2 regions of the Bradyrhizobium sp. WYCCWR 13022 genome follow, and region 2 is predicted to be linked to the other one. Evidence: riboswitches for the same ligand, from Rfam matches in the RefSeq annotation. Region 2 holds a riboswitch; the other holds the start of a gene.
The links. A riboswitch is a leader RNA that binds a small molecule or an ion and turns the genes downstream of it on or off. The one in region 2 is predicted to bind glycine.

Region 1: it holds a riboswitch for glycine, as region 2 does, so the genes downstream of both, gcvT (glycine cleavage system aminomethyltransferase GcvT) here and QY049_RS00130 (D-amino acid dehydrogenase) in region 2, are expected to answer to the same signal.

Annotation. Positions count from the first base shown of each region.
Region 1 covers NZ_JAUIZJ010000001.1:145,075-160,275, reverse strand. The annotation lists gene QY049_RS00810 (hypothetical protein) at 1-553, shown strand, start outside; gene gcvP (aminomethyl-transferring glycine dehydrogenase) at 682-3,546, opposite strand; gene gcvH (glycine cleavage system protein GcvH) at 3,706-4,074, opposite strand; gene gcvT (glycine cleavage system aminomethyltransferase GcvT) at 4,084-5,232, opposite strand; glycine riboswitch at 5,396-5,484, opposite strand; gene alaS (alanine--tRNA ligase) at 5,719-8,412, shown strand; gene QY049_RS00785 (cyclic nucleotide-gated ion channel) at 8,419-9,645, shown strand; gene QY049_RS00780 (NADP-dependent isocitrate dehydrogenase) at 9,859-11,073, opposite strand; gene QY049_RS00775 (TrmJ/YjtD family RNA methyltransferase) at 11,414-12,613, shown strand; gene cynS (cyanase) at 12,711-13,193, shown strand; gene purB (adenylosuccinate lyase) at 13,264-14,694, opposite strand; gene QY049_RS00760 (DUF1476 domain-containing protein) at 14,789-15,112, opposite strand.
Region 2 covers NZ_JAUIZJ010000001.1:14,701-29,901, forward strand. The annotation lists gene QY049_RS00080 (alpha/beta fold hydrolase) at 1-195, opposite strand, end outside; gene QY049_RS00085 (hypothetical protein) at 231-1,367, opposite strand; gene QY049_RS00090 (zinc-finger domain-containing protein) at 1,687-1,932, shown strand; gene QY049_RS00095 (FAD-dependent monooxygenase) at 1,952-3,154, shown strand; gene QY049_RS00100 (twin-arginine translocation pathway signal) at 3,151-3,561, opposite strand; tRNA gene QY049_RS00105 (tRNA-Leu) at 3,734-3,822, shown strand; gene QY049_RS00110 (multidrug effflux MFS transporter) at 4,508-5,758, shown strand; gene QY049_RS00115 (hypothetical protein) at 5,813-5,953, shown strand; gene QY049_RS00120 (ABC transporter substrate-binding protein) at 6,073-7,683, opposite strand; gene QY049_RS00125 (M20/M25/M40 family metallo-hydrolase) at 7,951-9,081, shown strand; glycine riboswitch at 9,245-9,348, shown strand; glycine riboswitch at 9,352-9,464, shown strand; gene QY049_RS00130 (D-amino acid dehydrogenase) at 9,533-10,834, shown strand; gene QY049_RS00135 (ABC transporter permease) at 11,015-11,956, shown strand; gene QY049_RS00140 (ABC transporter permease) at 11,976-12,863, shown strand; gene QY049_RS00145 (ABC transporter ATP-binding protein) at 12,878-14,530, shown strand; gene QY049_RS00150 (M81 family metallopeptidase) at 14,662-15,201, shown strand, end outside.

The sequences.
Region 1 (15,201 bases), 130 kb from region 2:
CGCTGGAATGGCTTGGCAAGCGTATCGCGCGCCGACGCCTGAAGCCTGTGCGAATGTACTTCACAGCGATCTAAGCGCCCTGTTGATGCTGCGATCGGCATGGCAACGGCTGTTGGGAGAGCTACCGTCGCCCCTGAGCGGTCTTGGTGCGAGCGAGATGCGATTTCTGGAGATGCTTGCCCGAGGGTACGCGAACACGAACGCCCTGTTTCATCTGCGTTCACTGCGGGGCACGTACGTGTTTGGCGAATTCGAACTGGGGTCGCTGCTGGAGGGGCTCGCACTCGGCCCCAAGCCGGCAGTGGCCGGTCTGGGCGACGAACTGCGTACGATCGACCCCGAGGATTTGGGAGCTCGGCACGACGATGCGATCCGTCACGCACGGTACAAGCAATCCCGCATGTCGCTCACTGATCTCGGGAAGGCGGTGCTGGCGGGAGACCAGGATTTCCTCCAGCACAACCCGATCCACCGCTGGAGGGGCGGCACGCTTCTGACCAATGAACGGCTCTGGAGGTGGGATCGCGAGAGCCGATTGTTGGTCGCGCCCTAGAGGCGCAGTCGGTGCCGTAGCTATAGAGAGGGCAAAGGCGCGCGAGCGCCGTGCCCACGATCTTTCACGTCATCCGGAGGTGGTGGGCGCGCGTCGCTATGCCCACCCTACGAGACCTCCGTCGTGGCTTACTCCGCGGCTTCCGCGTAATTGCTCACCGGCGGGCAGGAGCACACCAGGTTGCGATCGCCATAGACGTTGTCGACGCGCCCGACCGGGCACCAGTATTTGTCGGTGCGAGAGACGCCATCGGGGAAGTAGCCCTCGCTGCGGGCGTAGGCGCGCTTCCAATCGTCGTCCGCAATGTCGTGCACGGTGTGCGGGGCGTGGCGCAGCGGCGAGGCTTCGATCTTGAAGCGGCCGGCCTCGACCTCGGCGATCTCTTTCCGGATCGCGATCATGGCATCGCAGAAGCGATCCAGCTCCGCCTTGGATTCCGACTCGGTCGGTTCGATCATCAGCGTGCCGGGCACCGGGAAGCTCATGGTCGGGGCATGGAAGCCGTAATCGATCAGGCGTTTCGCGATGTCGTCGACGGTGACGCCAGATGTCGTCTTCAGCGGGCGGGGATCGACGATGCATTCATGCGCGACGCGGCCCTTCCCGTTCTTGTAGAGCACCGGAAAGTGCGGATCGAGCCTTGCTGCGATGTAATTGGCGTTGAGGATCGCGATCTCGGTCGCGCGCTTCAGGCCTTCGCCGCCCATCATCAGGATGTAGATGTAGGAGATAGTCAGGATCGAGGCCGAACCGAACGGCGCGGCCGAGACCGGGCCGACCCGCGCGTCGCCGTTGGTCGCGGGATGACCGGGGAGGAACGGCGCGAGATGCGCCTTGACGCCGATCGGGCCCATGCCGGGGCCGCCGCCGCCATGCGGGATGCAGAAGGTCTTGTGCAGGTTGAGATGGCTGACATCGGCGCCGTAATCGCCGGGCCTGCTGAGGCCGACCTGCGCGTTGAGATTGGCGCCGTCGAGATAGACCTGGCCACCATGGCCATGGACGATATCGCAGATCTCGCGGATGTGCTCCTCGAACACGCCGTGGGTCGAGGGATAGGTGATCATCACAGCGGCGAGATCGTTCGAATGCTTTTCCGCCTTGGCGCGGAGATCGTTGACGTCGACGTCGCCGTTCTTCTCGCAAGACACAACCACCACGTCCATGCCGACCATGGCGGCCGAGGCCGGGTTGGTGCCGTGGGCCGAGGAGGGGATCAGGCAGATCTTGCGGTGGCTTTCTCCACGCGCGGCGTGATAGCCGCGGATCGCGAGCAGGCCGGCATATTCGCCTTGCGCGCCCGAGTTCGGCTGCAGCGAGATCGCGTCATAGCCGGTGATGTCGCACAGCCATTTTTCGAGCCGCGCGAACAGCGCGTGATAGCCGGCGGCCTGCTCGCGCGGGGCGAACGGATGCAGGGAGCCGAATTCCGGCCAGGTCAGCGGCATCATCTCTGTCGTCGCGTTCAGCTTCATGGTGCAGGAGCCGAGCGGGATCATTGCACGGTCGAGCGCGAGGTCGCGGTCGCTGAGCTTGCGCATGTAGCGCAGCATCTCGGTTTCCGAGCGATGCGCGTGGAATACGGGATGGGTGAGGTACGCGGTGGTGCGCTTCAGCGCCTCCGGCAGCGCCTCGCGCGTGGTCGCGTCGATCTCGGCGTAGGAGAGCTGGCCGCCGAACGCACGCCAGACGGCTTCGACCGTTGCAGGTGTCGTGGTCTCGTCGAACGCGATGCGCAAGCTCGCTTCGCCGACACCGAGATTGATCTTCTCGGCGGCAGCGCGCGCGACGATCTCGGCGCGCTTGGCGCCGGCATCGACGCTGATCGTGTCGAAGAAAGTCTCCGACTGCGGCGCGAAGCCGAGCTTGCGCAGGCCCGCGGCGAGCACGGCGGTGCGGCGATGCACGGTGCGCGCGATCTGCGCCAGCCCCTCGGGGCCATGATAGGTCGCATACATCGCGGCGATCACGGCAAGCAGTACCTGCGCGGTGCAGATGTTGGAAGTCGCCTTCTCGCGGCGGATGTGCTGCTCGCGGGTCTGCAGCGCGAGGCGATAGGCCGGGGCGCCGCGCGAGTCGACGCTGAGGCCGACGATGCGGCCGGGCAGCGAGCGCTTCAGCGCATCGCGCACCGCCATATAGGCGGCGTGCGGTCCGCCATAGCCCATCGGCACGCCGAAGCGCTGCGCCGATCCGATCGCGATGTCGGCACCGAGCTCGCCGGGCGAGGCGAGCACGGTCAGCGCCAGCAGATCGGCAGCGACGATCGCGAGTGCGCCCTTGGCCTTCAGCGCCGCGATTGCAGGCCGGAGGTCGCGCACCGCGCCTGAAGAGCCGGGATATTGCAGCAACGCGCCGAGCACGTCCGTCTTGTCGAGATCGGTGAGGGGATCGCCGACGACCAGAGTCCAGCCGAGCGGCTCGGCGCGGGTGCGCATCACAGCCAGCGTCTGTGGATGCACGTCCTTGTCGACGAAGAAGGCTTGCGCCTTCACCTGCGAGTGCCGTTCGGCGAGCGCCATGGCTTCGGCCGCGGCGGTCGCCTCATCGAGCAGCGAGGCGTTGGCCACGTCGAGCCCGGTGAGATCGCAGATCATGGTCTGGAAGTTGAACAGCGCTTCCAGCCGGCCCTGGCTGATCTCGGGCTGATAGGGCGTATAGGCCGTGTACCAGGCCGGGTTCTCCAGGATGTTGCGCTGGATCACCGCCGGCAGGATCGTGCCGGAATAGCCTTGGCCGATCAGCGAGGTGAAGACCTGGTTCTGCCGCGCGAGCTCGGCCATGTGCGCGATCGCCTCGGTCTCGCTCAGCGGCTTGCCGAGATCGAGCGGTGCTGCCTGCCGGATCGAGGCGGGCAGGGTTTCCGCCATCAATGCGTCGACGCTCTTGGCGCCGACAGTCTCCAGCATGGCGGTGACATCGCGCGCCGAGGGGCCGATGTGGCGGCGAACGAAGGCGGTGGTGTCGCCATTGGATTTGCGGTGCGCGGTCATCATGGGTCCTCGCTTTAGGAGTTGCTGTCATGCCCCGCGAAGGCGGGGCATCCAGTACACGCAGCCGCTTCGGCTAGGGCCGATGGGCCGCGGCGTACTGGATCGCCCGCCTTCGCGGGCGATGACAGTGAGTATGTTGAGACGGTGCGGCTCATATCTTCATGCCGTGTGCGCCTTGTAGGCGGCTTCATCCATCAGGCCGCCAAGCTCGCTCTTGTCGGCAATCCTGATCTTGAAGAACCAGGCCGCGGCTTGCGCGTCCGAGTTCACCAGCGCGGGCTCGGCGGCGAGCGCATCGTTGGTCTCGAGCACTTCGCCCGAGATCGGTGCGTAGACGTCGGAGGCGGCCTTGACCGATTCCACGACGGCGGCAGCTTCGGCCTTCTTCAGGGTGCGGCCGACCTTGGGCAGCTCGACGAACACGACGTCGCCGAGCTGCGACTGCGCGTAATCGGTGATCCCGACGGTGGCGACTTCGCCGTCGATCGCCAGCCATTCGTGGTCGGAAGTGTACAGCGTCGTGGTCATTGTCGATCCTCAGCGTTTGTAGGTGTTTTTCACGAAGGGCATGGCGGCGACGGCGAGCGGCAGACGTTGGCCGCGCACCTCCGCAAAGAGTTTTGTGTCGAGTGCGCTCAGGCTCGTCGGCACGTAGCCCATCGCCACAGGCGCGTTCAGGCTCGGGCCGAAGCCGCCGGAGGTGACCTTTCCGATCGGCTCGCCGCCTGCGCCATCTGCAAACAGCACCGCGCCCTCGCGCACCGGGGCGCGGCCCTGGGCGAGCAGGCCGACGCGGCGGCGGGACGCGCCGTTGTCGAAATGGGCAAGGATTTTTTCGGCGCCGGGAAAGCCGCCGGCGCGGGCGCCACCGGTGCGGCGGCTCTTCTGCACCGACCATTCCAGCGCAGCCTCGACCGGCGTGGTCTCAGCGTCGATGTCGTGGCCGTAGAGGCAGAGCCCGGCTTCCAGTCGCAGGCTGTCACGGGCCCCAAGGCCGATCGGCATCACATCGGGGTTTTCCAGCAGCGTCTTGGCGAGACGCTCGGCGTCGCTGGCTGGCACCGAAATCTCGAATCCATCCTCGCCGGTGTAGCCCGAGCGCGAGACGAAACAGGCGAGGCCGGCAACATTGCGCGGGCCGGCATCCATGAACTTCATGGACGGTGCCTCTGCACACAATTTCGCCAGCGCGGCTTCCGCCTTCGGGCCCTGCAACGCGATCAGCGCGCGGTCCGCGAGCGAATCGATGATGCAGGCATCGGAGAGATTGGCGCGCAGATGCGCCTCGTCCGCGGCCTTGCAGGCGGCGTTGACCACCAGGAACAGATGATCGCCGAAATTGGCGACCATGAGATCGTCGAGAATGCCGCCATCGGCGTTGGTGAACTGGGCGTAGCGCTGCCGTCCCGGCGCGATCGCCACGATGTCCTGCGGGACCAGTCGCTCCAGTGCGCGGGCGGCGTCCTCGACCTTGCCGGATTTCGGCCGGAGCGCGATCTGGCCCATATGGGAGACGTCGAACAGGCCGGCCGAGCTGCGGGTTTGGAGGTGCTCTTTGAGGACCCCGGCGGGGTACTGCACGGGCATGTCATAGCCGGCGAACGGCACCATCTTGCCGCCGAGCGACAAATGAAGGTCGTGAAGGGGGGTACGTTTCAGGGAGTCTTCGTCGTCGCGCGCAAGCATCACGGGGCCCTCGGCGGTTCCCCAGGGACGATTCCCCGGAGGCAACCAGTCGAAGCCCCATCTGTCGCTGTGCCTGAGAGTATTATCCCGTCGGCGGACGCTGGTCCGGGCCAACCCTTCTCAAAAGGTCTTTGCCCGTCGGCGCCTCTTTCCAGATGTCGTCAAAGCCACGCGGTCCTTTTGCCTGAGAGTTTCCGGGGCGGTTGCTCCTTCGGCGCCGGCAATGAAGCCGGTCTCTCCCGTCGTGGCCGTACGATACAGATGGGTACAGACCACAGCCCGGCCAAGCCTGTCAACGCGCGGATTGCGGCTTTCCAAAGGGATTGCGACGGGATTACGCTGATGCGGCAACCCTCTGATCTGCTTGCACAGTTTCTGGACAGCGAAGCTGGCCTTGTCTAAAAGCGCTTTGGCCCGCAGATATCAGCCCAAATCACCGGTTTGGATGGCGGATGAGCGGGTCCAAGCACACCCGATTGGATGAACATGAGCGGCGTCAACGAGATCAGGTCGACCTTTTTGAACTTCTTTGCCGAGAACGGCCACGAGATCGTGTCGTCCTCGCCATTGGTGCCGCGCAACGATCCGACGTTGATGTTCACCAATGCCGGCATGGTGCAGTTCAAGAACGTCTTCACCGGCGTCGAGAAGCGGCCCTACCAGCGCGCCACCACGTCGCAGAAATGCGTGCGTGCCGGCGGCAAGCACAACGACCTCGACAATGTCGGCTACACCGCGCGCCATCTCACCTTCTTCGAGATGCTCGGCAACTTCTCGTTCGGCGACTATTTCAAGGAGCGCGCGATCGAGCTGGCCTGGAAGCTCATCACCAAGGATTTCGGGCTGAAGAAGGACAAGCTGCTCGTCACCGTCTACCATACCGACGACGAGGCGCACGGGCTCTGGAAGAAGATCGCCGGCTTCACCGACGACCGCATCATCCGCATCCCGACGTCGGACAATTTCTGGGCGATGGGTGACACCGGCCCGTGCGGCCCGTGCTCGGAGATCTTCATCGACCGCGGCGACCATATCTGGGGCGGCCCTCCCGGCTCGCCGGAAGAGGACGGCGACCGCTTCCTCGAATTCTGGAATCTCGTGTTCATGCAATATGAGCAGGTGACGAAGGAGGAACGCGTCGACCTGCCGCGTCCCTCGATCGACACCGGCATGGGCCTCGAGCGCATGGCCTGCATCATGCAGGGCGTCGACAGCGTGTTCGAGACCGACCTGTTCCGTCATCTGATCGACGCGACGTCGTCCGCGCTCGGCAGCGGGCCGAACGAGCAGACTGTGGCCTCTTTCCGCGTCATCGCCGATCATCTGCGCTCCTCCGCCTTCCTCGTTGCGGACGGCGTGCTGCCCTCGAACGAGGGCCGCGGCTATGTGCTGCGCCGGATCATGCGCCGCGCGATGCGCCATGCGCAGCTGCTGGGCGCCAAGGAGCCGCTGATGCACCGGCTGGTCTGGGCGCTGGTCCGCGAGATGGGCCAGGCCTATCCCGACTTGATGCGCGCGGAGAATTTGATCGAGGAAACGCTGCGGCTGGAAGAGACCCGCTTCCGCAAGACTCTGTCGCGCGGCTTGGCGATCCTGGATGAGAAGAGCGCTTCCTTGAAGAAGGGCGACATGTTCGACGGCGACGTCGCCTTCACGCTGTACGACACGTATGGTTTTCCGCTGGACCTGACGCAGGACGCGCTGAAGTCGCGCGGCATCGGTGTCGACCAGGCTGCGTTCACCGACGCGATGGAGCGGCAGAAGGCCAAGGCGCGCGAGTCCTGGAAGGGCTCGGGCGAGGCGGCTTCCGAGGCGATCTGGTTCCCGCTGCGCGAGAAGCTCGGGGCCACCGAATTTCTGGGCTACGAGACCGAGAGCGCCGAAGGCGTGGTCTCGGCGCTGGTGAAGGATGGTGCGGAAGTGGCCGGCCTCAAGGCCGGCGACACCGGCGCGCTTCTGCTGAACCAGACGCCGTTCTATGCGGAATCAGGCGGCCAGGTCGGTGACACCGGCGTGTTGACGGGCGAGGGCGGCATCAGGTTCCGCGTCACCGACACGCAGAAGAAGCTCGGCGATTTCTTCGTGCATGTCGGCACCGTCGAGAGCGGCGAGCTGAAGGTCGGAACCGCGCTGCAGCTCGAGGTCGATCATTCCAGGCGCTCGTCGATCCGCGCGCATCACTCGGCGACGCATCTCATCCACGAGGCGCTGCGCCAGGTGCTCGGCGACCACATCGCCCAGCGCGGCTCGATGGTGGCGCCGGACCGGCTGCGCTTCGACTTCGTGCATCCGAAGCCGATCACGGCGGAGGAACTCGCCCGCGTCGAGGACATCGCCAACGACGTGGTGCTGGAGAACGACGAGGTCACGACCCGCGTCATGGGCGTTGACGAGGCCCGCGAGGCGGGCGCGCGTGCGCTTTTCGGTGAGAAGTATGGCGACGAGGTTCGCGTCGTCTCGATGGGCAAGACCGCGCGCGAGCGCGGCGCCAACGCGCTCGGCTGGTCGGTCGAACTCTGCGGCGGCACCCATGTGCGGCGCACCGGCGATATCGGCCTGATCACGCTGACCGGCGAGAGCGCGGTCGCCTCCGGCGTCCGCCGCATCGAGGCGCTCACTGGAAATTACGCGCGCAAGCACGCCAACGACACCATGGCGCTGGCGAAAACCGCGGCGAGCGAGCTTCGCACCTCGCTGGACGACGTCCCGGCGCGCATCACGGCGCTGATGGAGGAGCGCAAGAAGCTCGAGCGCGAGCTCTCCGACGCCCGCAAGAAGCTCGCGATGGGCGGCGGTGCGTCCGCCGGGAACAGCGCAGCCTCCGGCGTGCGCGAGGTCGGCGGCGTCAAGCTGATGGCGCGCGCGGTCCAGGGCATCGAGATGAAGGATCTCAAGAGCCTCGCCGACGAGGCCAAGAAGCAGATCGGCTCCGGCGTGGTCGCGATCGTCGGCGTCACCGAGGACGGCAAGGCCGGAATCGTGGTCGGCGTCACCGCCGATCTCACCGCGCGCTTCAACGCCGTGAATTTGGTGCGCGTCGCCTCCGAAGCGCTCGGCGGCAAGGGCGGCGGTGGCCGTCCCGACATGGCGCAGGCCGGCGGCCCCGACGGCGCCAAGGCGACGGACGCGCTGGCGGCGATCGAAAAAGCCGTCCTCGAACAAAAAGCGGCAGGCGCGTAAATCGCCATGCGCCTCGTTCCGCGAGGAATTGGGCTTCGCGATCCCGACTTGAGGGATCGCCTCTACGAATTGCTGGAGCACGATCCGCTGGCCTACTCGGTCGGATCGCGCTTCATTCGGATCATCATTGGCGTCATCGTGCTCGACGTTGCCGCGATGATCCTCGCGTCGGTGCCGCAACTCGATGCGCAATTCGACGCGCTGTTCTCCGGCATCACCATCCTCTGCGTCATCGTGTTCGCGCTGGAATATGCCGCGCGGCTCTGGACCGTGGCGGGCCACACGCCGCGCAACGGCTCGCCGCTCGCCGACCGGCTCGGCTATGCGTTCTCGGCGCTCGGCATCATCGACCTCATGGCGTTCCTGCCCGCCGCGATCGTCCTGATGATGGGCCGGCACGCGACGCTGGCCGCGCTCGGCGTGCTGCCGTTCTTCAAGCTGATCCGCTACTCGCCGGCGATGCGCTCGCTGCTCGCCGCCGTGCACGCCGAGCGGAGGGCGCTGATCGGCTGCGTCGTCATCCTGATCGGCGCGGTGCTCACCTTCGCCTCGCTGCTCTACGCCATCGAGCGCGACGTGCAGCCGGACAAGCTCGGCACCATCCCGCAGGCGATGTGGTGGGCGATCGTGACGCTCGGCACCGTCGGCTATGGCGACGTCGTGCCGGTGACGCCGCTCGGCAAGTTCGTCTCGGTGTTCGCGATCATCAGCGGTTTCGCCATGATCGCGCTGCCGGTGGCGATCATCTCGAGCGCCTTTGCCGAAGAGGTGAGGCGGCGGGATTTCGTCGTCACCTGGGGCATGCTGGCGCGGGTGCCGCTGTTCTCGCATCTGTCGGCGGGCGAAATCGCCGACATCATGCGGCTGCTGCGCGCGCGCACGATCGAGCAGGGCGAGATCCTCGTGCGCCGGGGCGATGCGGCCTCGTCGATGTATTTCATCACCGCCGGCGAGGTCGAGATCGCGCTGCCGAGCCAGCATGTGCGGCTCGGTGACGGTACCTTCTTCGGCGAGATCGCACTGCTGCACAAGACCAAGCGCAGCGGCACGGTGACCGCGACGCGCAAGACGCGGCTGCTGCTGCTCGACGCCCAGGACTTTCACGCCCTGATCGCGCGCATGCCGATGCTCGCCGCGCACGTTCAGGAGACGGCGCGCGCACGGCTGGAAGAGACCGGCGATCTCGCGGCGGCAGAGCTGGCGCAGGCCGAGCGCGAGGGCACCGACCGCTGAGCGCTCAGCCTTTCTTCAGGACGACATACTCGGCCGAGTAGGGCGCGCTCTTGAACTCGCCCGCCTGCTTCAGCCAGGGGATGTCGGCAGCCGTTGCGCCCGGTGCACGACATGGTCGCATCTGTCCGCAACGGCTCTCAAAAGCAACGGGCCGCGCTTCGGCGCGGCCCGTGATGATGTCTGGCCCAGTCGGGCGAAAATGCAGATGGCAGCTTAAGCTGCCATCGCCTTCACGAGGTTGTCAGCGACCTTGTCGAGGAAGCCGGTGGTCGACAGCCAGCGCTGGTCGGCGCCGACCAGGAGCGCGAGGTCCTTGGTCATGTAGCCTTCCTCGACCGTGTCGACGCAGACCTTCTCCAGCGTCGAGGCGAACTTCGCCAGCTCGGCGTTGTTGTCGAGCTTGGCGCGGTGGGCGAGGCCACGGGTCCAGGCGAAGATCGACGCGATCGAGTTGGTCGAGGTCTCCTTGCCCTTCTGGTGCTCGCGGTAGTGACGGGTCACCGTGCCGTGGGCAGCTTCCGCTTCGACGGTCTTGCCGTCGGGCGTGAGCAGGACCGAGGTCATCAGGCCGAGCGAGCCGTAGCCCTGCGCGACCGTGTCCGACTGCACGTCTCCATCGTAGTTCTTGCAGGCCCAGACATAGCCGCCCGACCATTTCAGCGCCGAGGCGACCATGTCGTCGATCAGACGGTGCTCGTAGGTCAGGCCCTTGGCGTCGAACTCCTTCTTGAACTCGGCGTCGAAGATCTCCTGGAAGATGTCCTTGAAGCGGCCGTCATAGACCTTGAGGATCGTGTTCTTGGTCGAGAGATAGACCGGATAGTTGCGCAGCAGGCCGTAGTTGAAGGAAGCGCGGGCGAAGTCGATGATGGAATCGTCGAGATTGTACATCTCCATGGCGACGCCGGCGCCCGGAGCCTTGAACACTTCCTTCTCGATGACGGTGCCGTCCTCGCCGACGAACTTCAGCGAGAGGGTGCCCTTGCCCGGGAACTTGATGTCGGTGGCGCGGTACTGGTCGCCATAGGCGTGGCGGCCGATGATGATCGGCTTGGTCCAGCCGGGAACCAGGCGCGGCACGTTCTTGCAGATGATGGGCTCGCGGAAGATGCAGCCGCCGAGGATGTTGCGGATGGTGCCGTTCGGCGACTTCCACATCTGCTTGAGGTTGAACTCCTTCACCCGGGCCTCGTCGGGGGTGATGGTGGCGCACTTGACGCCGACGCCGACCTTCTTGATCGCCTCGGCGGCGTCGATGGTCACCTGATCGTTGGTGTGGTCGCGGTACTCCATGCCCAGGTCGAAATACTGCAGCTCGACATCCAGGAACGGGTTGATCAGCTTGTCCTTGATGTACTGCCAGATGATCCGGGTCATCTCGTCGCCATCGAGTTCGACGACGGGATTGGATACCTTGATTTTTGCCATGATCGGTGCAGCCCTCTTGGGATCGGCGCTAGAGGCGCCAAGTTGAATATCCGCCGCCTCTTAGCACCGGACCGTGGCGGGCGAAAGCCAAGTGATTATGCACTTTTAGCTCACCCAGCTTCCACAGATGGGGGGCGCTGCCGGCTACCGTGGCAGGGACCGGGTTCAGGTTTCGGGCGAGATTCAAAAGCTGAATCCAAGTCGTTATTTCCCTTGAGAATTTCGTCAGGACAGGCAAACGACTGGCGGACACGGCAGCCCGGTCGGCGGCCGGCCTTGAATCAATTCCTGAAGAGTGCCCCGCCAAGGCCTTGGACGACCAGAGTGAAAGCGAAACGAGATGTCGGGGACTGACAAGAGCAAGGCAGGCCTGTCGCTGGACGGTCCCATCGTGATCCTGGTCGAGCCGCAGCTCGGGGAAAACATCGGCATGGCCGCGCGCGCCATGGGCAATTTTGCGCTTGGCGCCCTGCGCATCGTCAATCCGCGCGACGGCTGGCCGAACATTGCCGCCCAGCGGGCGGCGGCCGGCGCCGACCACATTCTGGAAAAGGTCGAGCTGTTCGACACGGTGGCGCAGGCGGTCGCCGACCTCGACCTGCTGTTCGCCACCACCGCGCGGCCCCACGACCAGGCCAAGCCCGTGGTCGGGCCGGAGGCGGCAGCAGCCGAGATCTCGGGGCACGTTGCGACCGGCGGCAAGGCCGGCATCCTGTTCGGCCGCGAGCGCTGGGGCCTGACCAACGAGGAGGTCGGGCTTTCCAACCGTATCATCACCTTCCCGGTCAATCCGGGCTTTGCCTCGCTCAACCTCGCCCAGGCGGTGCTGCTGGTCGGCTACGAATGGTTCAAGCATGCAACCTCGGGCGAGCTGCCGCACGGCATGCCTGAGCGATCCGAGCGGGCCTCGCAGCACCAGATGCAGGCCTTCTTCGACAATCTCGTGCGCGAGCTCGACCGGGTCGAATTCCTGCGCCCGGCGGAGAAGCGCGACACCATGCTGGTGAACCTGCGCAACATCTTCAGCCGGATGGAGCCGACCAAGCAGGACATGCACACGCTCCACGGCGTGGTGATGGCGATCGCGGAAGGGCGCAAGGGACCGGCCAAAGGCGGTGTGCTCGACGGCGAGCAGGCCACGCGCCTGCGCGCGCTCTTGGCCGAGCATGGGCAGGCCGGCGGCGCGCCGGACAGCGGCTCGACCGTGCGCGGCCTCGCGCGCCTGCTCCGCCGCAATCCGACCGATGCCGAACGCCTGCTCTGGCAGGCGCTGACCCGCGACCGTCGCTTCGCAGGTGGGTTCAAGCGTCAGACCCCGGTCGGCCGCCACATCCCCGATTTCGTCTCGTTCCCGCACCGGATCGCGATCGAGCTGGTCAATCCGGGCGAAGGCGACACCATCGCCGCTGATCGCGCGTCGCGGCGAGCGTGGCTCGAGGCGCGCGACTATCGCGTGCTGGAGATCCGTGCGGCGGATGTGGAGCGGGATCTGGAGGCGGAGCTGGTGCGGCTGCAGGGGATGGTGGAGCAGGGCGCGTAGGTCGTCCCGCACGAGGCCGTAAGCCTCATTTATTGGCACGTTTCGTGCCTCCCAAAGCGGCAGGCCCGTCACATGCCTGACCAAGGGAGACCCTGACATGAAACGCGAAGACCTCACCGAAAAGCTGCTCGATATCAAACGCGAGAAGGGCTGGAGCTGGAAACACGTCTGCGAAAAAATCGGCGGCTATTCCGAGGTGCTGATCGTCGGGGCGATCCTCGGCCAGATGAAGCTGACGAAGCCGCAAGCGGCCAACGCCGCTGAGCTGTTCGGCCTTTCGAAGGCCGAGACCGCGATGCTGAACGAGACGCCGATGCGCGGCATGCCGATGCCGCCGACCGATCCTTTGATCTACCGGTTCTACGAACTGGTGATGGTCAATGGTCCGGCCTGGAAGGCGCTGATCGAGGAAGAGTACGGCGACGGTATCATGTCGGCGATCGATTTCGACATGGTGATGGAGCGCCTGCCGAATCCGAAGGGCGACCGCGTCAAGATCACGATGTCAGGCAAATTCCTGCCGTACAAATATTACGGCGCCAGCGGCAACGTCCCGGAGTACGGCTTCAAGGAAGAGTGAGGCGAACGGCGAATTGCGAGTAGCGGATGGGAAAGTTTGCATTCGCTACTCGCTACCCACCGTTGACTAGCTAGAGAATGGCGCCCGGCGTGTACTTGGCCGCTTCAGGCTTTGCCTTCGCCAGCGCGTCGACCTGCTCGGCGAAGTAATCGACCTGCGCGCCGGCATCGCCGGAATTGGCGCGGCCGTGCTCGAGCACTTGGCTCAGCTCGGCTTCGCTGAGACCGAGACGCTGATCGGCGGCGAGACGCTTCAGCAAGTCGTTCTGCACGATCTTGCCGGTGCGGAGGTCCCTGATGGCAGCGACCGCATGCTCCTTGATCGCCTCATGCGCGCCTTCGCGGCCCGCGCCCTTCTTCACCGCCTCCATCATCACCGTGGTGGTGAGCAGGAAGGGCAAATAGCGGTTGAGTTCGGTTGCGACGACGGCGTCGAAGATTTCCATCTGGTCGAGCACGGACAGCAGGGTTTCGAGCAGGCCGTCCATGGCGAGGAAGGCATCGGGCAGCATGACGCGGCGAACGACCGAACAGGAGACGTCGCCCTCGTTCCACTGGTCGCCGGCGAGCCCTGCGGCCATCGCGAGATAGCCCTTCAACACGACATGCAGGCCGTTGATGCGCTCGCACGAGCGGCTGTTCATCTTGTGCGGCATCGCGGACGAGCCGACCTGGCCCTTGGCAAAACCTTCGCTGGCAAGCTCATGGCCCGCCATCAGGCGCAGCGTCTTGGCGAAATTGCCGGGACCGCTGGCAAGCTCGGTCAGCACGCTGACCGCGCGGAAGTCGAGGCTGCGCGGATAGACCTGGCCGACCGCATCGAAGCTCTTGGGCAGGCCGAGGTGGACGAGAATGCGCTGTTCGAGCGCGCGGGCCTTGCCGGCATCGCCGTTGAACAAGGTGATCTGGTCGAGCCTCGTGCCGACCGCGCCCTTCAGGCCGCGCGCGGGATAGGTGTCGAGCACGTTGACCAGGCTTTGGTGCGACACCAGCATCTCCTCGCCGAACATGGCGATGCGCTTGCCGAGCGTCGTGACCTGCGCGGCGACGTTGTGCGTGCGCGCCGTGAACGGCATGTCGCGGAGCTGCTTGGCGTGCCTGGCAAAGCGAATGAGCGCGGCGATGCTCTTGGTCTCGATGAGTTGGAGCCCGCGGTAGACCTGCAATTGCTCCACGTTCTCGGTGAGGTCGCGGCTGGTCATGCCCTTGTGCAGGTGCTCGTGACCGGCGAGATCGCAAAACTCCTCGATCCGCGCCTTGACGTCGTGACGGGTGATGCGCTCGCGCCGCATGATGGAGTCGAGGTCGACCTGGTCTTTCACGCGCTCATAAGCCTCGATCACGCCATCGGGCACGGGAATGCCGAGATCGCGCTGGCCCTTCAGCACGGCGATCCAGTAGTCGCGTTCGAGGCGGACCTTGCCTTCGCCGCTCCAGATGGCGCGCATGGCGGGCGAGGCGTAGCGTTGGGCGAGGACGTTGGAGATGTGATCCTGAGACATGCCGCCCATTTGGCACTGCGCGGGGCCGGCTGCAAGTCCGACAGGGCGGGCAGCGGGTCTGCCTTCCACGGCCGCCCGCCGCCCGTCGTCAAGCCTATTTTCCGGCCTTCACCTCGGCGGCCGCGACCGCGATCAGCTCGCTCATCTTGGCCCGAATCGCCTGTTCGGTGATGGCGATGTTTTTGGCGATGAGATCGGCCATGACCTTGCGCAGGACATCGCCGTCGCCGGCCTCCTCGAAGTCGGCCGCGACCACCTCCTTGGCGTAGGCCGTGGCGGCATCGCCCGACATCCCGAGCTTCTCGGCCGCCCACAGCCCCAGCAGGCGGTTGCGACGGGCTTCCGCCCTGAATTTCTGCTCCTCGTCGAGGGCAAACTTCTTTTCAAACCCTTCTTCGCGCTTGTTGAATTCGCTCATGCGTCTTCCGATTCCTTGAGGTCTCTGGACGTGGCGGTCCTCGTTGCGAAGACCCCCGCGCATGCCTAGATAAGGGGCATGATCGGCCG
Region 2 (15,201 bases):
CTTTGCGCTGTCGCCATGGCCGCGATTGTCCAGCGCAATGACGCGGCGGCCGTTCTTGCGCAGCTCCGAGACCCAGGTCGGATAGACCCAGTTCACGTTCTTGCTCGAGGCGAAGCCGTGCACCAGGATGATCGGGTCGCCCTCGCCTTCGTCGAGATAGGCAATTTCAACGGCGCCGTTGTGAAAGCTCGGCATCAGCAGTTCCGGGAATGTTGTGGGGACGATTGATCTTAGGCCGTGGCGGTCGAATTCGCCAGAGCGGCTTCGGCCGCGAGCTGCGCCCGGCGGAGCCGCCGGGCCCGCCTGCGATCGCACCAGCCTTGCGTCAGGCGCTCGGTGGTCGCCTTGATCGAGGCCAGCAGGCCGAACAGCGTCAACGCCGCACCGAGCAGCCACAGCGCAAGGTCGAACGCGCCGCCGACCAGCAGCAGCGCGCCACGGCCGAACAGCTTCAGGATCGCGCGCGTCTTGCTCCCTTGCGCTTCCGCAAGCCGCGCCGCGCGCGCGACGTCCTTGGGCCCTTCGGCGATGCGCAGCGTGTCCATGGCGCCGCGCGTGCCTGATTTCCCGGCCACGCGCATGACGTCCTTGCCGAGCCGCACCAGCGCGCCCGCTTTCTCGACGCGGAACGCGGCCTTGATCGCATTCACGGTCGCGCCCGGCCGCAGCACCGAGCCCGAGGCGACCGCGTTCTGCAGCATCGGCGTGTCCACCACCTCGCGCGCGGACCGGCCGGCCCATTCGGCGAGACCTTCGCCGAGCCGTCCGACCTTGCGGGCATCCTTCACCAGCGTCAGCCCGGCGCGTACAGGCGCGGCACCGCCGGCGGACACGTAGGTCACCGCCGTCACCGCGAGGCCCGCGGTGGCGAGACCGAGCACGAGGCGATCGGTATCCTCGCCCATGGCGAGATGCTTGCCCTCGCGCACGACGTCCCTGACGTCGCCGATCACGAAGAGATCGCCGGCGACCGTGCCCGACAGGCTCGCGACATCGTCGGCATTGCCGGTGACGAGACCGGTGGCAAAGCGCCTGGCGAAGTGCGAGGTGGAATGTTCCGCTTTGACGGCATCGCCGACCCGGCTGAGGAGGTCGTCGGGCAGCGCGATGTTGCGATCACGCGCGAGCGTGACGAAGCTGTCGGCGAGATCGGCGTCACCGGCACCAAGCGCGGCCTCGATATTGTCCTGGACCAGGCGGTCGTTGTTCGCGAGGGCCGCGTCGAGCTCGAGCTCGGACAGCGCCGCCGGATCGTCCTTCGCGGCGAGGACAGCGCCGGCCTGCCGGGCATGCGGCACTACCTGCGCGAGCACAACGCTGCATGCAGCAATTCCTGCCAAAGCTGAGCTGATTCGCAGCCACTTCATGCTGAAAGCCTGGACATTCGCGAAATCTTTTGCGTCGGCCGTTCGCGCCCGATGGTTGGTCTTTCGTCGCAATTCCGCGTGTCCACAGACATAGTATGCCAAAATTGCGACACAACGTCCCCGACGAAAGAAGGGCTTCTCTGAGGCGACAAGATTGTGTCGAATTTGCATGAGCAAATGAGCATGGGGCAATTGCGATCCTTTCGGTTCCACCGGGCTAGCAATCAACTGCACCCATCAGTATGGTCCGCCGCGTCGATAATATGCCGCGTCACTGCTGATTGTGTCTGCCGCCATTGCCACTCCAGGATGAACTACGATGTCCGACCATGTCGTCCCGCACTTCCATAACGATGCCGGTGTCCCCGTCATCGAGATCGGCTCGCAAGAGTTCATGTGCGTGGGCGCCAATCCTCCGTTCGACCATCCGCACGTGTTCCTGGACCTCGGCAACGACAACGAGATCATCTGCCCGTACTGCTCGACGCTGTACCGCTTTGCCGCCGACCTGAAAGCTGGCGAAGCCCGCCCCCCCGAATGCGTGCTGAAGGACAAGGTGGCCTGACCGCTTCCTTGGGTCAGGGGTGGCCCTCCCGCGAACGATCGTCATAGCCGGTGCCGGAATCGGAGGACTGACGGCTGCGCTTGCGCTCGCGCGGCGCGGTTTTCGCATCGTCGTGCTGGAGAAGGCCGAGCGTCTCGAGGAAGTCGGCGCCGGCCTGCAACTTTCCCCCAACGCCAGCCGCGTGCTGGTCGAGCTTGGCCTTACCGAGCGGCTCAGGCTGCGCGCCGTCGTCCCGGACGCGGTCTCGATCATGAGCGCGCGCGCCGGCGGCGAGCTGTTGCGGATGCCGCTCGGCGAAGCTGCGTCCGCGCGCGCCGGCGCCCCCTATTGGGTGGTGCATCGTGCCGACCTGCAATCGGCGCTATCGGGCGCGGTCGCCGACCATCCCGATATCGACCTGAAGCTGGGCGCGACCTTCGAGGATGTCGCCGCCCATGCCAAGGGACTGACCGTGGTCCATCGCAGCGGGACGATCCGCCGCAGCGATCTCGCCAGCGCCCTGATCGGCGCCGACGGCATCTGGTCGACGGTCCGCCAGCATCTGTTCCCCGAGGTGCAGCCGCGCTTCTCCGGCCTGATCGCCTGGCGCGGCACGCTCGATGCGACGCAGCTGCCGAAGGATCTGACCGCGCGGCGGGTGCAGCTCTGGATGGGCCCGAACGCCCATCTCGTCGCCTATCCGATCGCAGGCGGCCGGCAGCTCAACGTCGTGGCGGTGCTGCCGGGCACCTGGAACAGGCCGGGCTGGAGCACGCCGGGCGATCCTTCCGAGGTGATGGAGGCCTTCGCCGCGCCGGGCTGGCCGGCGACGGCGCGGATGATGCTGGCCGCCGTCGACAGCTGGCGCAAATGGGCGCTGTTCGGCGTGCCCGAAGGCTGCCCGTGGAGCAAGGGCCCGATCGCGCTGCTCGGCGATGCCGTGCACGCGATGCTGCCGTTCGCCGCGCAAGGCGCCGGCATGGCGATCGAGGATGCCGCCGTGCTGGCCCGGCACCTGAGCCTCGAGGCCGCCGAGGACGCAAGCGGCGTCGCCGCGGCGCTCAAGCAATACGGCCTGCTGCGTCAGGCCCGTGTCAGGAAGGTACAGCGGACCGCGCGGCAGCAGGGTCGCATCTATCATCTCGGCGGCCCGTTCGCGATCGCGCGCGATCTTGCGATACGTGCGCTCGGGCCGGAGCGCATGCTGGCGCGACAGGACTGGATCTACGGCTGGCGCGCTTAGCGCTTCGGAGCCGGCTTGATGTCCGGCCGCTGCGGCGTCGAAGACGCCGGCGTCGCGTCAGGCGGCGTTTCCCGGCACCTGTTGCGGCGCCACGCGTCTTCCGCCATCTGCGCCGAGCCTCGGACCGCGACGTAGTCGTTGCGATAGGCAAGTTCGGACACGACGGCACCGCCGGTCCCGGTCTCCGCCTTGTCCATCAGCTTCTGCAATTCCGTGGTGCGCGCCGCGAGCGCCTTGCGCTCGCCCTCGAGCTGCTTGCAGTCGTACAATTCGTATTTGGCGGGATCGGCAAAAGCGGGGGCGATCGTCTCGCTCACGCCGGCGCAGCCGGACAGCGCGAAGCCGGCCGCAACCAGCGCGGCAACCGCACAACAGGCGCGGACGGAAGAGGAGAGCGAAGCAGGCATGGGCGGAAAAATAGTCCCCGTGAATTGAGAATGCCTAAAGCAGGGCCAGATGTCGGGATTGAGGCTTTGCCTTGTGCCGCCGGCTCGCTTAAGGAAGAACCCCCTGTCCGGTGCGAAAGCGCCAATTCCAGACGGCCGGACGGGACTTAAGTGTTTGATCCCGTTGGATCAAGCGGGCATGGCGAAATTGGTAGACGCAAGGGACTTAAAATCCCTCGGCTCGCAAGAGCTGTGCCGGTTCGACCCCGGCTGCCCGCACCAACGCATGACGCCCCGGAGCTGAGAGGGCCTGCGCGGCAAGATGCCGGACCACGCCGTCGAGGTCATGCCTTGTCGATTTAGCTACGCCCGCACGATGTTGGCCGCACCCGACTGAATTGAGCGCACTGCGAGGCGGAAGGCGAGCTCGAGATTGGGAGCAGAGACATCGTGAAGGAGAAGGCCTTGTCGTCGTGACAACGGAGAAGCTGCGATTCTGCCTTACGGCAGTGCGAGCCGAGTTATGAGCGCACTGCTTCAAAGAACCGAAGCAGTAAGACGAGGACCGCTTTGATTTCATTCCAAACGATTGCGACAAGCGCGAAGGACGCAGGGTCCTTGACGACGGCAGCCGCTCCGAGCGCAATCAATGCCGCGAAGACCACCAGCGCGAAAAGGATGCGTGTCCAATGTGGCGCTGGAAAATCGCGGACCGTTACCGGCGGAAGCAGCGGCCAGCCGCGCACTTATGGCGATTGCCGATAGCGGACAATGCAAAACACATGATCATCGGCGCTCGACCCGGTCGAGCAGGCCGGTCGTGCGAGCCGATCTCAGGCTTTTCGGCTCGTGACGTCTTCACCATTTGTTGTCCGTCCCCGGCCCCGCCGGACAGCCATCCCGAAACATGGGTTGTGCAATGCAGCATGGGCCTTAGATTTAGCCTCTGAAATCAGAGGTGAGCTGCTTGTCCGACGTCAATGCCGACGACTGGGTGTCCTCCGGACACCGCCCCATGGGTTTTCCCGAATTCGTTGTCGTGATCGCGTCCATCATGGCGCTGAATCCGCTCGCGATGGACATGATGCTGCCGGCACTGCCCAACATCGGGGCGGCCTTCGGCATTCCCAACGCCAACCATCTCCAGCTCGTGCTGTCGACCTTCCTGATCGGCTTCGGCGCAGGGCAGTTCATCATGGGCCCGTTGTCCGACCGGTTCGGACGCCGGCCGGTGCTGCTCGGCGGCATGGCGGTCTATGCCGTGGCGAGCGTGCTCGCGGTCGCCGCGCCCTCGTTCGAGACGCTGCTGCTCGCCCGCGCGCTGCAAGGTCTCGGCACCTCGGCGACGCGCGTGATCGCAACCTCGATCGTGCGCGACTGCTATGCCGGCCGCCGCATGGCGAGCGTGATGTCGCTTGCCATGATGATTTTCATCGCGGTGCCCGTGATCGCGCCCTCGTTCGGACAGGCGGTGCTACTGGTCACGCATTGGCGCGGCATCTTCGTCGTGCTGATGTTCTACGGCATCATCGCGCTGGCCTGGAGCGTGTGGCGGCTTCCGGAGACGCTGCCCGAGACGGAGCGCAGGTCGCTCGCGCCTGCCGACGTGCTCTCGGCCTTCCGCCAGACCGTCACCAACCGCCAGACCATCGGCTATGCGACCGCCGCGGGCAGCGTGATGGGCGCGCTATTTTCCTATGTGTTCTCCGCGCAGCAGGTGTTCACCGGCATCTATCATCTCGGCCATTATTTCCCCCTCGCCTTCGCCGCAATCGCGGCCGGCACCGCCGTCGCCGGCTTCCTCAACGCGAAACTGGTGGGGCGGCTCGGCATGCGCGTGATCTCGCACGGCGCGCTGACGCTCTATGCCGCGGTGGCCGGCGTGATGCTGCTGACCGAGATTCTCGGCGTGCTGCCGCTGCCCCTGTTCATGGTGCTGTCGGCGCTGATGATGTTCTCGTTCGGGATGATGGTCGCCAATTTCACCGCGCTCGCGATGGAGCCGCAGGGCCACATCGCCGGCACCGCCTCCTCGCTCTACGGCTCGATCACGACTCTGATCGGCATCGTCGTCGGCACGGCGATCGGCCAGAGCTTCGATGGCACGCTGCTGCCGTTCTCGGTCGGCTTCTTCCTGTCGACGCTTGCGGCGCTCGCGATCGTGCTGGTCGTGGAGAAGGGGCGGCTGTTCAAGCCGCATCATCGCCCGATCGTGTGAGGAACTTCAAAGCCCTCTTCATGTTGTCTTGCAGCAATTCGAGAGATGGACTCAATGGAACCACAGCACCGCAACGAAGCGCGCAAGCCGGACCGTCAGCAGGCTGAGCGATCGGCGTCTTCAGCCGAGCACGCCGCCGTCAATCCGCCTTTTGCAAGCGAAGGGCTCGAGCAGGTTCGCGACAGCCACTGCTGAGGCGCCGCTCCCGCCTTCACCGAAACAGGAATACCGAACGACAACGGCGCCGCTGATGACAGCGGCGCCGCGTGATGTCATGGCGAAGGGTGCCGGAAGCCCCCTTCCCTTGTTCCGTCTTACTCTGACTTGTCGACGTTCCAGAAGATCGGAGTCGCCGGACCGTCGAGCACGCCGGTGAGCGACTTCCGCCAGGCGCTCGGCGCCAGATACTGGCCGAGCGGGATGTAAATCACCTGGTCATAGGCTTCCTTCTGGATCTCGGAGGCGATCTTCTTCTGATCGTCGAGCGAGGCCGCGCGGACGAACTCGTCCTTGAGCTTCTCGATCTTGGCATCTTCCGCCCAGCCGAACCAGCCGCCGTTCTTGCCCCGTCCGCCGATCGATACGTTGGCGACCGGGTTCATCACGTCGGCGGCAACCCAGTTGGTGAAGAACATGTTCCAACCGCCCTCCTTCACCGGCTTCTGGCCGGCACGCCGGCTCACGACGGTCTGCCAGTCGGTCGCCTGAAGGTCGACCTTGAAGCCAGCCTCACGGAGCAATTGCGCCGCGACGACCGGCTGGGCCTTCAAGGTGGTGACATCGCCGGGCGCCATGATCGCGATCGGCGTTCCGTCGTAGCCGGACTCGGCGAGCAGCTTCTTGGCCTCTGCCATGCCGCCGCCCTTCACCAGAGTCTCGCCACCTGCATCGCTCGCAAAGGGCGTATCGCAAACGAAATAGGCGCCGCAGAGCTTGTAGTACTTGGGATTGCCGACGAGCGCGTCGAGCACGTCCTTCTGGTTCATCGCCAGGAGCGCAGCGCGGCGAATCTTCGGATTGTCGAACGGCGGCAGCAGGAAGTTCATGCGGCCGAGCGTCTGGAAGCCGAACTTGTTCAGGACCTCGACCTTGAGGTCGCTGTTCCCTTCCAGCACCGGAAGCAGATCCCACGGCGGGTTTTCCATGAAGTCGATGTCGCCCGACTGCAGCGCGTTGACCGCCGTCTGCGCGTCCGGCATGGTGATCCATTCGACACGGTCGACCTTGACGACCTTGCCGCCGGCGGTCCAGCTCGCCGGTTCCTTGCGCGGCACGTAATCGGTGTTCTTGGCATAGACCGACTTCACGCCTGGCTGGAATTCACTCTGCACGAACTTGAAGGGACCGGAGCCGATCTGCTCGGCCATCTGCTTGCCCGCCGGCGTTTCGGCGAGCCGCTTCGGCATCATGAACGGTACCAGCGAGGACGGTTTGCCGATCGATTCAAGCACCAGCCCATAGGGCTCCTTCAGCTTCAGCACGATCGTCTTGGCGTCTGGCGCCTCGATGCTGGCGGTGAAGTCCATGAGCTTCTGGCCCATGCCGTCGTTCTTGCCCCAGCGCTTCAGCGATGCGACGCAATCCTCGCCGGTCACCGGCGCGCCGTCATGCCACTTCAGTCCGTCGCGCAGCGTGAAGGTGTAGGTCAGCTTGTCGTCGGAGACCTTCCAGTCCGCCATCTGCGGCTGAACCTTGAACGTCGAATCGGTCGAAAGCAGGGTGTCGTAGACCATGTAGCCGTGGTCGCGCGTGATGTAGGCGGTGGTGAAGCCCGGATCGATGATGCGCAGGTCCGAATGCATCACAGCCGTGATGGTCTTGCCGCTGGCGGCCGACGCGTTCGGCGGCAACACGGACGCAAACGCAAGCGCCGTCGGCGCGACACCCGCAATCTTGAGAAGCTTGCGGCGCGAAATCTTGGACATATAAGTTTCTCCTGACGTGAAACTGTTCAAAGGCAGGTTCTTGGTTGAGCATCAGGTTCGTTTCTTGGGCGAACTAACCTCATGCAATGCCTTTATCTTTCGAGACTTGCAGACAGTCTTGAGCGCGTCAATCCGGTTTCGGTGCAGCCCATGGCATCGCATCCACGGGCTCCACAAAGATCGGTTTGGCTCTACAACATTCTCCGCTTGTCCCGTCCCGCGCCAATGCAATGCGCGTTCCACCTTCCAAGCTCGAGAGACATTGAGATGAATCCAGCCAATCTTCCCTTCGATTCCGAGGCGATGCTCGAGGGCTTGCGCACCTGGGTGGAATGCGAAAGCCCGACCTGGGACGCCGGTGCCGTCAACCGCATGCTCGATATTGCGGCGCGCGATATGGCCATCATGGGTGCGACGATCGAACGCATCGCCGGCCGTCAGGGCTTTGGCGGCGTCATCCGCGCGCGTTTCCCGCATCCCAAGCAGGGCGAACCGGGCATCCTGATCGCCGGGCACATGGATACCGTCCACCCGACCGGCACTATCGAGAAGCTGAAATGGCGCCGTGAGGGCAACAAATGCTACGGCCCCGGCGTCTACGACATGAAGGGCGGCAACTATCTCTCGCTGGAAGCGATCCGGCAGCTTGCGCGCGCCTCCTTCACCACGCCGCTGCCGATTACCATCCTGTTCACGCCCGACGAGGAAGTCGGCACGCCCTCGACACGCGACATCATCGAAGCAGAAGCTGCCCGCAACAAATATGTGCTGGTGCCCGAGCCCGGCCGTGCCGACAACGGCGTCACCACCGGACGTTACGCCATCGCGCGCTTCAATCTTGAAGCGACGGGACGACCGAGTCACGCCGGCGCGACGTTGTCGGCGGGACGCTCGGCGATCCGCGAGATGGCGCGGCAAATTCTCGCGATCGACGCGATGACGACGGAGGATTGCACCTTCTCGGTCGGCGTCGTGCATGGCGGGCAGTGGGTCAACTGTGTCGCGACGACCGCGACCGGCGAAGCGCTCTCGATGGCCAAGCGCCAGGCCGATCTCGACCGCGGCGTCGAACGCATGCTGGCACTCTCGGGCACCACCAACGACGTCATCTTCAAGGTGACGCGCGGCGTGACGCGGCCGGTTTGGGAGCCGGATGCCGGCACCATGGCGCTGTATGAAAAGGCACGCGGCATCGCCAAATCTCTCGGCGCGGAATTACCGCATGCAAGCTCGGGCGGCGGCTCCGACGGCAACTTCACCGGCGCGATGGGCATCCCGACGCTCGACGGCCTCGGCGTGCGCGGCGGCAATGGCCACACGCTCGAGGAATTCATCGAGGTCGACAGCCTGGTCGAGCGCGGTCGCCTGATGGCGGGGCTGCTGGCGACGCTTGAGTAGCAAGTCGGTCATGCCGGGATGGTCCGTCTCGAGATTCCGGGTTGCGCCGCGCGCCCCCGGAATGACTCGATCCATCAACCTCGCACTGCACAATGCGTTTGCAGTCGCGGATGAAATTTAGCCTTGTCTAAAAATGAGGCGCATCGTACTGCTCGATGGTCCACGCGACGATGCGGGAGAGATCGCAACGAAGGCATCAGCTTTCGTTGCGGCGCCGACGGAGCAACCGCCCCGGAAACTCTCAGGCAAAAGGACTGTATCGTCAGGACGATCTGGAGAGAGGCGGCACGATTTGACTATCGTGGCGTCCACCGAAGGGGATAGTCCGAGGTCGACCTTCCGAGGTCCGCATCGGATCAAGCTCTCAGGTAACCGTGACAGATGGGGCGCCGCCAACGGCTTTCGGGCCGGCGGTCAGCCATCTCTAACTCACGGGAGCCCCTAACTCATCATGACTCATATCGCCATCATCGGCGCCGGCATCACCGGCGTAACGACCGCCTATGCCCTGCTCGAACGCGGCTTTGAGGTGACGGTGCTCGACAAGCACCGTTATGCCGCGATGGAGACCTCGTTCGCGAACGGCGGACAGCTCTCTGCCAGCAATGCCGAAGTGTGGAACAGCACCGCGACGATCCTCAAGGGCCTGCGCTGGATGTTCCGGCGCGATGCGCCGCTGCTGATGAACCCGCGGCCGAACTGGCACAAATATTCGTGGATGAGCGAGTTCGTCGCCGCAATCGGCAACTACCGTGCGAACACGATTCTGACCACGCGGCTCGCCATCGAAGCCCGCAAGCACCTGTTCGAGATCGCGACGCGCGAAGGCATCGACTTCGATCTCGAGCGCCGCGGCATCCTCCACATCTATCACGACAAGAAGGACTTTGAATCCGGCCTGCAAGTCAACGCGCTGCTGCAGGAGGGCGGCCTCGATCGCCGCCCTGTGACAACGGAAGAAATTCGCACGATCGAGCCGACCCTGCGCAAGGAGTATTACGGCGGTTTCTACACGCCGTCGGACGCGACCGGCGATATCCACAAATTCACGCGCGGCCTTGCGGAGGCTTGCAAGCGTCGCGGCGCGACCTTCATCCACGAAGCCAACATCGATTCCATCGCGCAAGCCGGCGGCGGCTTTGTCATCGGTTGGGCTGATCTCTCGGCAAGCGACGCTGCCGCTTCTGCGCGCGGCATGCTGAAGGCGGACGGCGTCGTGGTCTGTGCCGGCGTTGCCAGCCGTCACTTTGCGGCGATGCTCGACGAGCGCGTCAACGTCTATCCGGTGAAGGGCTATTCGATCACGGTGCAGCTCGACTCCGCCGAAAGCCGCGACGCGACGCCGACGGTCAGCCTGCTCGACGAAGCCGCCAAGATCGTCACCAGCCGGCTCGGCGCCGATCGCTTTCGTGTCGCCGGCACCGCCGAGTTCAACGACTTCAACCGCGACATCCGCGCCGATCGCGTGCAGCCGCTGATCGACTGGGTGCGCAGCAATTTCCCCGATGTCGAGACCTCGCGCGTCGTGCCCTGGGCTGGCTTGCGACCGATGATGCCGAACATGATGCCAGTGGTGCGTGCAGGCCGGATGCCGGGCGTGTTCTTCAACACCGGCCACGGCCATCTCGGCTGGACCCTGTCGGCCGCAACCGCGCAGATGATTGCGGGAACCATCGACGGCTGGCGCGGGCTCAACGCACCGCGATCGGCCCCCTCACTTGCGGTTGAGCAAGAGCTGCGTCGTGCATCCTGAGTGGTCGCAAATCACTGCGGGGCGGCCCTTGCGACCGCCCTGCCCTTGGCACACAATTTGCCCCGAGAGAACGGCTCTCCGGCCGTCTCTTCCAGCCCGAGTGACAGGCGCGCATGATAGACACGACCGAATCCACGGGCGCCTCTCGGCCCCCTCAATTCCGCAGCCGGAGATAGGTGCATGCTAGGTTATCTCATTCGCCGCGTTCTGGCCGCGGTGCCCGTGATGGGCGTCGTCGCGCTGTTCGTGTTCCTGCTGCTGCGGCTGACACCTGGCGATCCCGCCGCGATCCTCGCCGGCGACAACGCGACGCCGGAGCGTCTGGAGCGCATCCGCACCTCGCTCGGCCTCAACGAGCCGTTGATCGTGCAGTTCATCACCTGGGTGAACAAGCTGCTGCACGGCGACCTCGGGACCTCGCTGATCTCCAATCTCCCGGTCATGAAGATGATCGGCCAGCGCGTCGAGCCGTCGATCTCGATCGCGCTGTCGACCATCATCCTCGCCGTCATCGTCGCCGTGCCGCTCGGCGTCATCGCGGCCTGGAAGCATGGCACCTGGATCGACCGCTTCGTGATGGGACTCTCCGTGCTCGGCTTCTCCGTGCCGGTGTTCGTGGTCGGCTACGTCCTGATCCAGGTCTTCGCCATCGACCTGCGCTGGGTGCCGGTGCAGGGCTTCAAGAGCATCTCGGCCGGCTTCGGCCCCTTCTTCGAGCGCATCATCCTGCCGACCTGCGCGCTCTCCTTCATCTACATCGCGCTGATCGCGCGCATGACCCGCGCGGCGATGCTCGACGTGCTCGGCGAAGACTACGTGCGGACCGCGCGCGCCAAGGGCATCAACGAGGTCGCGGTGATGATGCGGCACGCGCTGCGCAACGCCGCCGTGCCCGTGATCACCGTGATCGGCACCGGCTTTGCGCTGCTGATCTCCGGCGTCGTCGTCACCGAGAGCGTGTTCAACATCCCCGGCATCGGCCGCCTCACCGTGGACGCGGTGCTGGCGCGCGACTATCCGGTGATCCAGGCGATGATCCTGCTGACCTCGCTGATCTACGTCGTCGTCAATCTCCTGATCGACGTCGCCTACACGCTGCTCGATCCGCGAATCCGGTACTGAGGCAAGGACACGAACAACAATGACCGTCGACAGCCTTCCCCAGTCCTCCATTCCGATCACCTCGCCGCTGCGGCCGAAGCTCGGATTCCTCACCTCGACGCCGATCATCGCGGTCGCCACCATCCTGCTGGCGCTGATCGTGGCGGTCTCGATCCTGGCGCCGCTGATCGCGCCGCATGATCCGATCCAGCTCGCGCCATCGCAGCGGCTGAAGCCGGCGTCGGCACAATTTCTGCTCGGCACCGACGCCTATGGCCGTGACCTGTTGTCGCGCGTCATCTATGGCGGGCGCATCTCGCTGCTGATCGGCATCGGCTCGGCGATCCTGTCGATCGCCATCGGCCTCGCCATCGGCCTCGTCTCCGGCTTCTTCAAGCTGGTCGATTCCGTGCTGATGCGCGTCATGGACGGCCTGATGGCGATGCCGAGCATTCTGCTCGCGATCGCCGTGGTGTCGCTGTCAGGCGCCAGCATCTGGACCGTCATGGTCGCGATCACCATTCCTGAAATCCCGCGCGTTGCGCGGCTGGTGCGCTCGGTCGTGCTGTCCGCGCGCGAAGAACCCTATGTGGAAGCCGCTATCTCGGTCGGATCGTCGCTGCCGAAGATCATGTGGCGGCATCTGATGCCGAACACGATCGCGCCGCTGATCGTCCAGGGCACCTATGTCTGCGCGTCCGCGATCCTCACCGAGGCCATCCTCTCCTTCCTCGGCGCCGGCATCTCGCCGGAGACGCCGACCTGGGGCAACATCATGGCCGAGGGCCGCCAGTACTTCCAGCTCAAGCCGACGCTGATCTTCTGGCCGGGCCTGCTGCTCTCGATCGCCATCCTCAGCATCAACCTGATCGGCGACGCCGCCCGCGACGCCCTCGATCCCCGCATGAAGCAGCGCGAGGGCAAGTGATGAGCGATCACGTTATGACCAAAGACATCGTTCTCGACATCAACAACCTCGTCGTCTCCGTCGGCAAGAAGCCGAACGGAGCGAAGATCATCGACGGCATCTCGATCCAGGTGCGCGAGGGCGAGACGCTGTGCCTCGTCGGCGAAAGCGGCTCCGGCAAGTCGGTGACCTCGCTCACCACGATGGGCCTGCTGCCGAAGGGCACGCTGGTGCCATCAGGCGGCAGCGTCAAGCTCGTCGGCGAGGAGATCCTCACCGCGACCGATCGCCGCCTGCGCCAGCTGCGCGCGACCAGGATGGCGATGATCTTTCAGGAGCCGATGACCGCGCTCAATCCGGTGGTGCCGGTCGGCCGCCAGATTGACGAAGTCCTGCGCGCCCACACCGATCTCGACAGCAAGGCCCGCAGGAAGCGCATCCTCGACATGATGGAGCAGGTTCACCTGCCCCAGGTCGAGCGCATCTTCGCTTCCTACCCGCATCGCCTGTCCGGCGGCCAGCGCCAGCGCATCATGATCGCGATGGCCCTCGTGCTGGAGCCGAAGCTGCTGATTGCGGACGAGCCGACCACCGCGCTCGACGTCACCACGCAGAAGCAGATCCTGTCGCTGATCCGCGAGCTCCAGCGCGATCACGGCACCGCCGTGCTGTTCATCACCCACGACATGGGTGTCGTGGCCGAGATCGCCGACCGCGTCGCGGTGATGCGGCAGGGCAGACTTGTGGAGACCGGCCCGCTCGAGACCGTGCTGCGCAATCCCACGATGGAGTACACCCGCAACCTGCTCGCCTCCGTGCCGAGCCTGGTGCCGCGGCCGCCGCGCGAGGAGAGCCACGAGCCCGTCGTGCTCGAGGCCAACGACCTCAGCAAGGTCTACAAGGAGCGCGCGTTCTTCGGCAAGGGACGCGAGGTCGTCGCCGCCGACAAGGTGACGCTGACGCTGCGCAAGGGACGCACGCTCGGCATCGTCGGCGAGAGCGGCTCGGGCAAGTCGACGGTGGCGCGCTGCATCGTGCGCCTGATCGATCCGACCTCCGGCTGCGTCCGCCTCGCCGGCCGCGAGATCTCCGACATCTCGCGCCGCCTGCTGCAACCGCACCGGCAGAAGATCCAGATCGTGTTCCAGGATCCCTACCGTTCGCTGAACCCGCGCATCACCGTCGGCGAGAGCATCGCGGAAGGCCCGATCAATTACGGCGTCCCGCATGCGAGCGCGATGAAGCGTGCCCGCGAGCTGCTCGAGCTGGTCGGCCTGCCGGCCGACGCGGTGTCGCGTTATCCGCACCAGTTTTCCGGCGGCCAGCGCCAGCGCATCGCCATCGCGCGCGCGCTCGCGCTCGATCCGGACGTGCTGGTCGCGGACGAAGCGGTCTCTGCGCTCGACGTCTCGGTGCAGGCGCAGGTGCTGGAGCTGCTCGACGAGATCCAGAAGCGGCTCGGCATCGCCATTCTGTTCATCACTCACGACCTACGCGTCGCCGCGCAAATCTGCGACGAGGTCGTGGTGATGCAGCACGGCCGCGTCGTCGAGCAGGGCCCGGCGGCCGAAGTGCTGACGCATCCGCAGGAGGCCTACACCAGGGCGCTGCTGGATGCGGCGCCCGGACGCAACTGGGACTTTGCGAATTTCCGGCCGGTGTCGGAGGGTGTGGGGGCCAGCGCCTAGGTCTGTCTACCCGTCACTGCGAGTATTCCCAAAACAGCTTGAGGCCATGCGCAGCGCGACTGTCTGCCTTGCTTGCTCTTGCTGCAAAGCCGGGTAACGTCTCGCACATCATTTGCCCGGGACTTGAGTTGATGACACGCATCGCCGTCGGCGGCTTCCTGCACGAGACCAACACCTTCGCTCCGACGAAGGCGACGTTTGCGGACTTCCAGCATGGTGGCGGCTGGCCGGCGATGACCGTAGGGCCCGACGTGCTCAAGGTGATGCGGCGCATCAATGTCGGCCTCGCCGGCTTTGTCGACAGCGCCGAAGCCAATGGCTGGGAACTCATCCCGACGATTGCCTGCGGTGCGAGCCCCTCGGCACACGTGACCAAGGACGCTTTCGAGCGCATCGTGGAGGTGATGGTCGACGGCATCAGAGCCGCGGGCCCGATTGACGCTGTCTATCTCGACCTGCACGGCGCCATGGTCACCGAGCATCTCGACGACGGCGAAGGCGAGATTCTGGCGCGCGTGCGCCGCGTCATCGGCAAGGATGTTCCGTTGGTCGCGAGCCTCGACCTGCACGCCAACGTCACATCAGCAATGATGGAACATGCGGACGCGCTGATCGCCTACCGCACCTATCCTCATGTCGACATGGCCGAGACCGGCCGGGCCTCGGCAGAG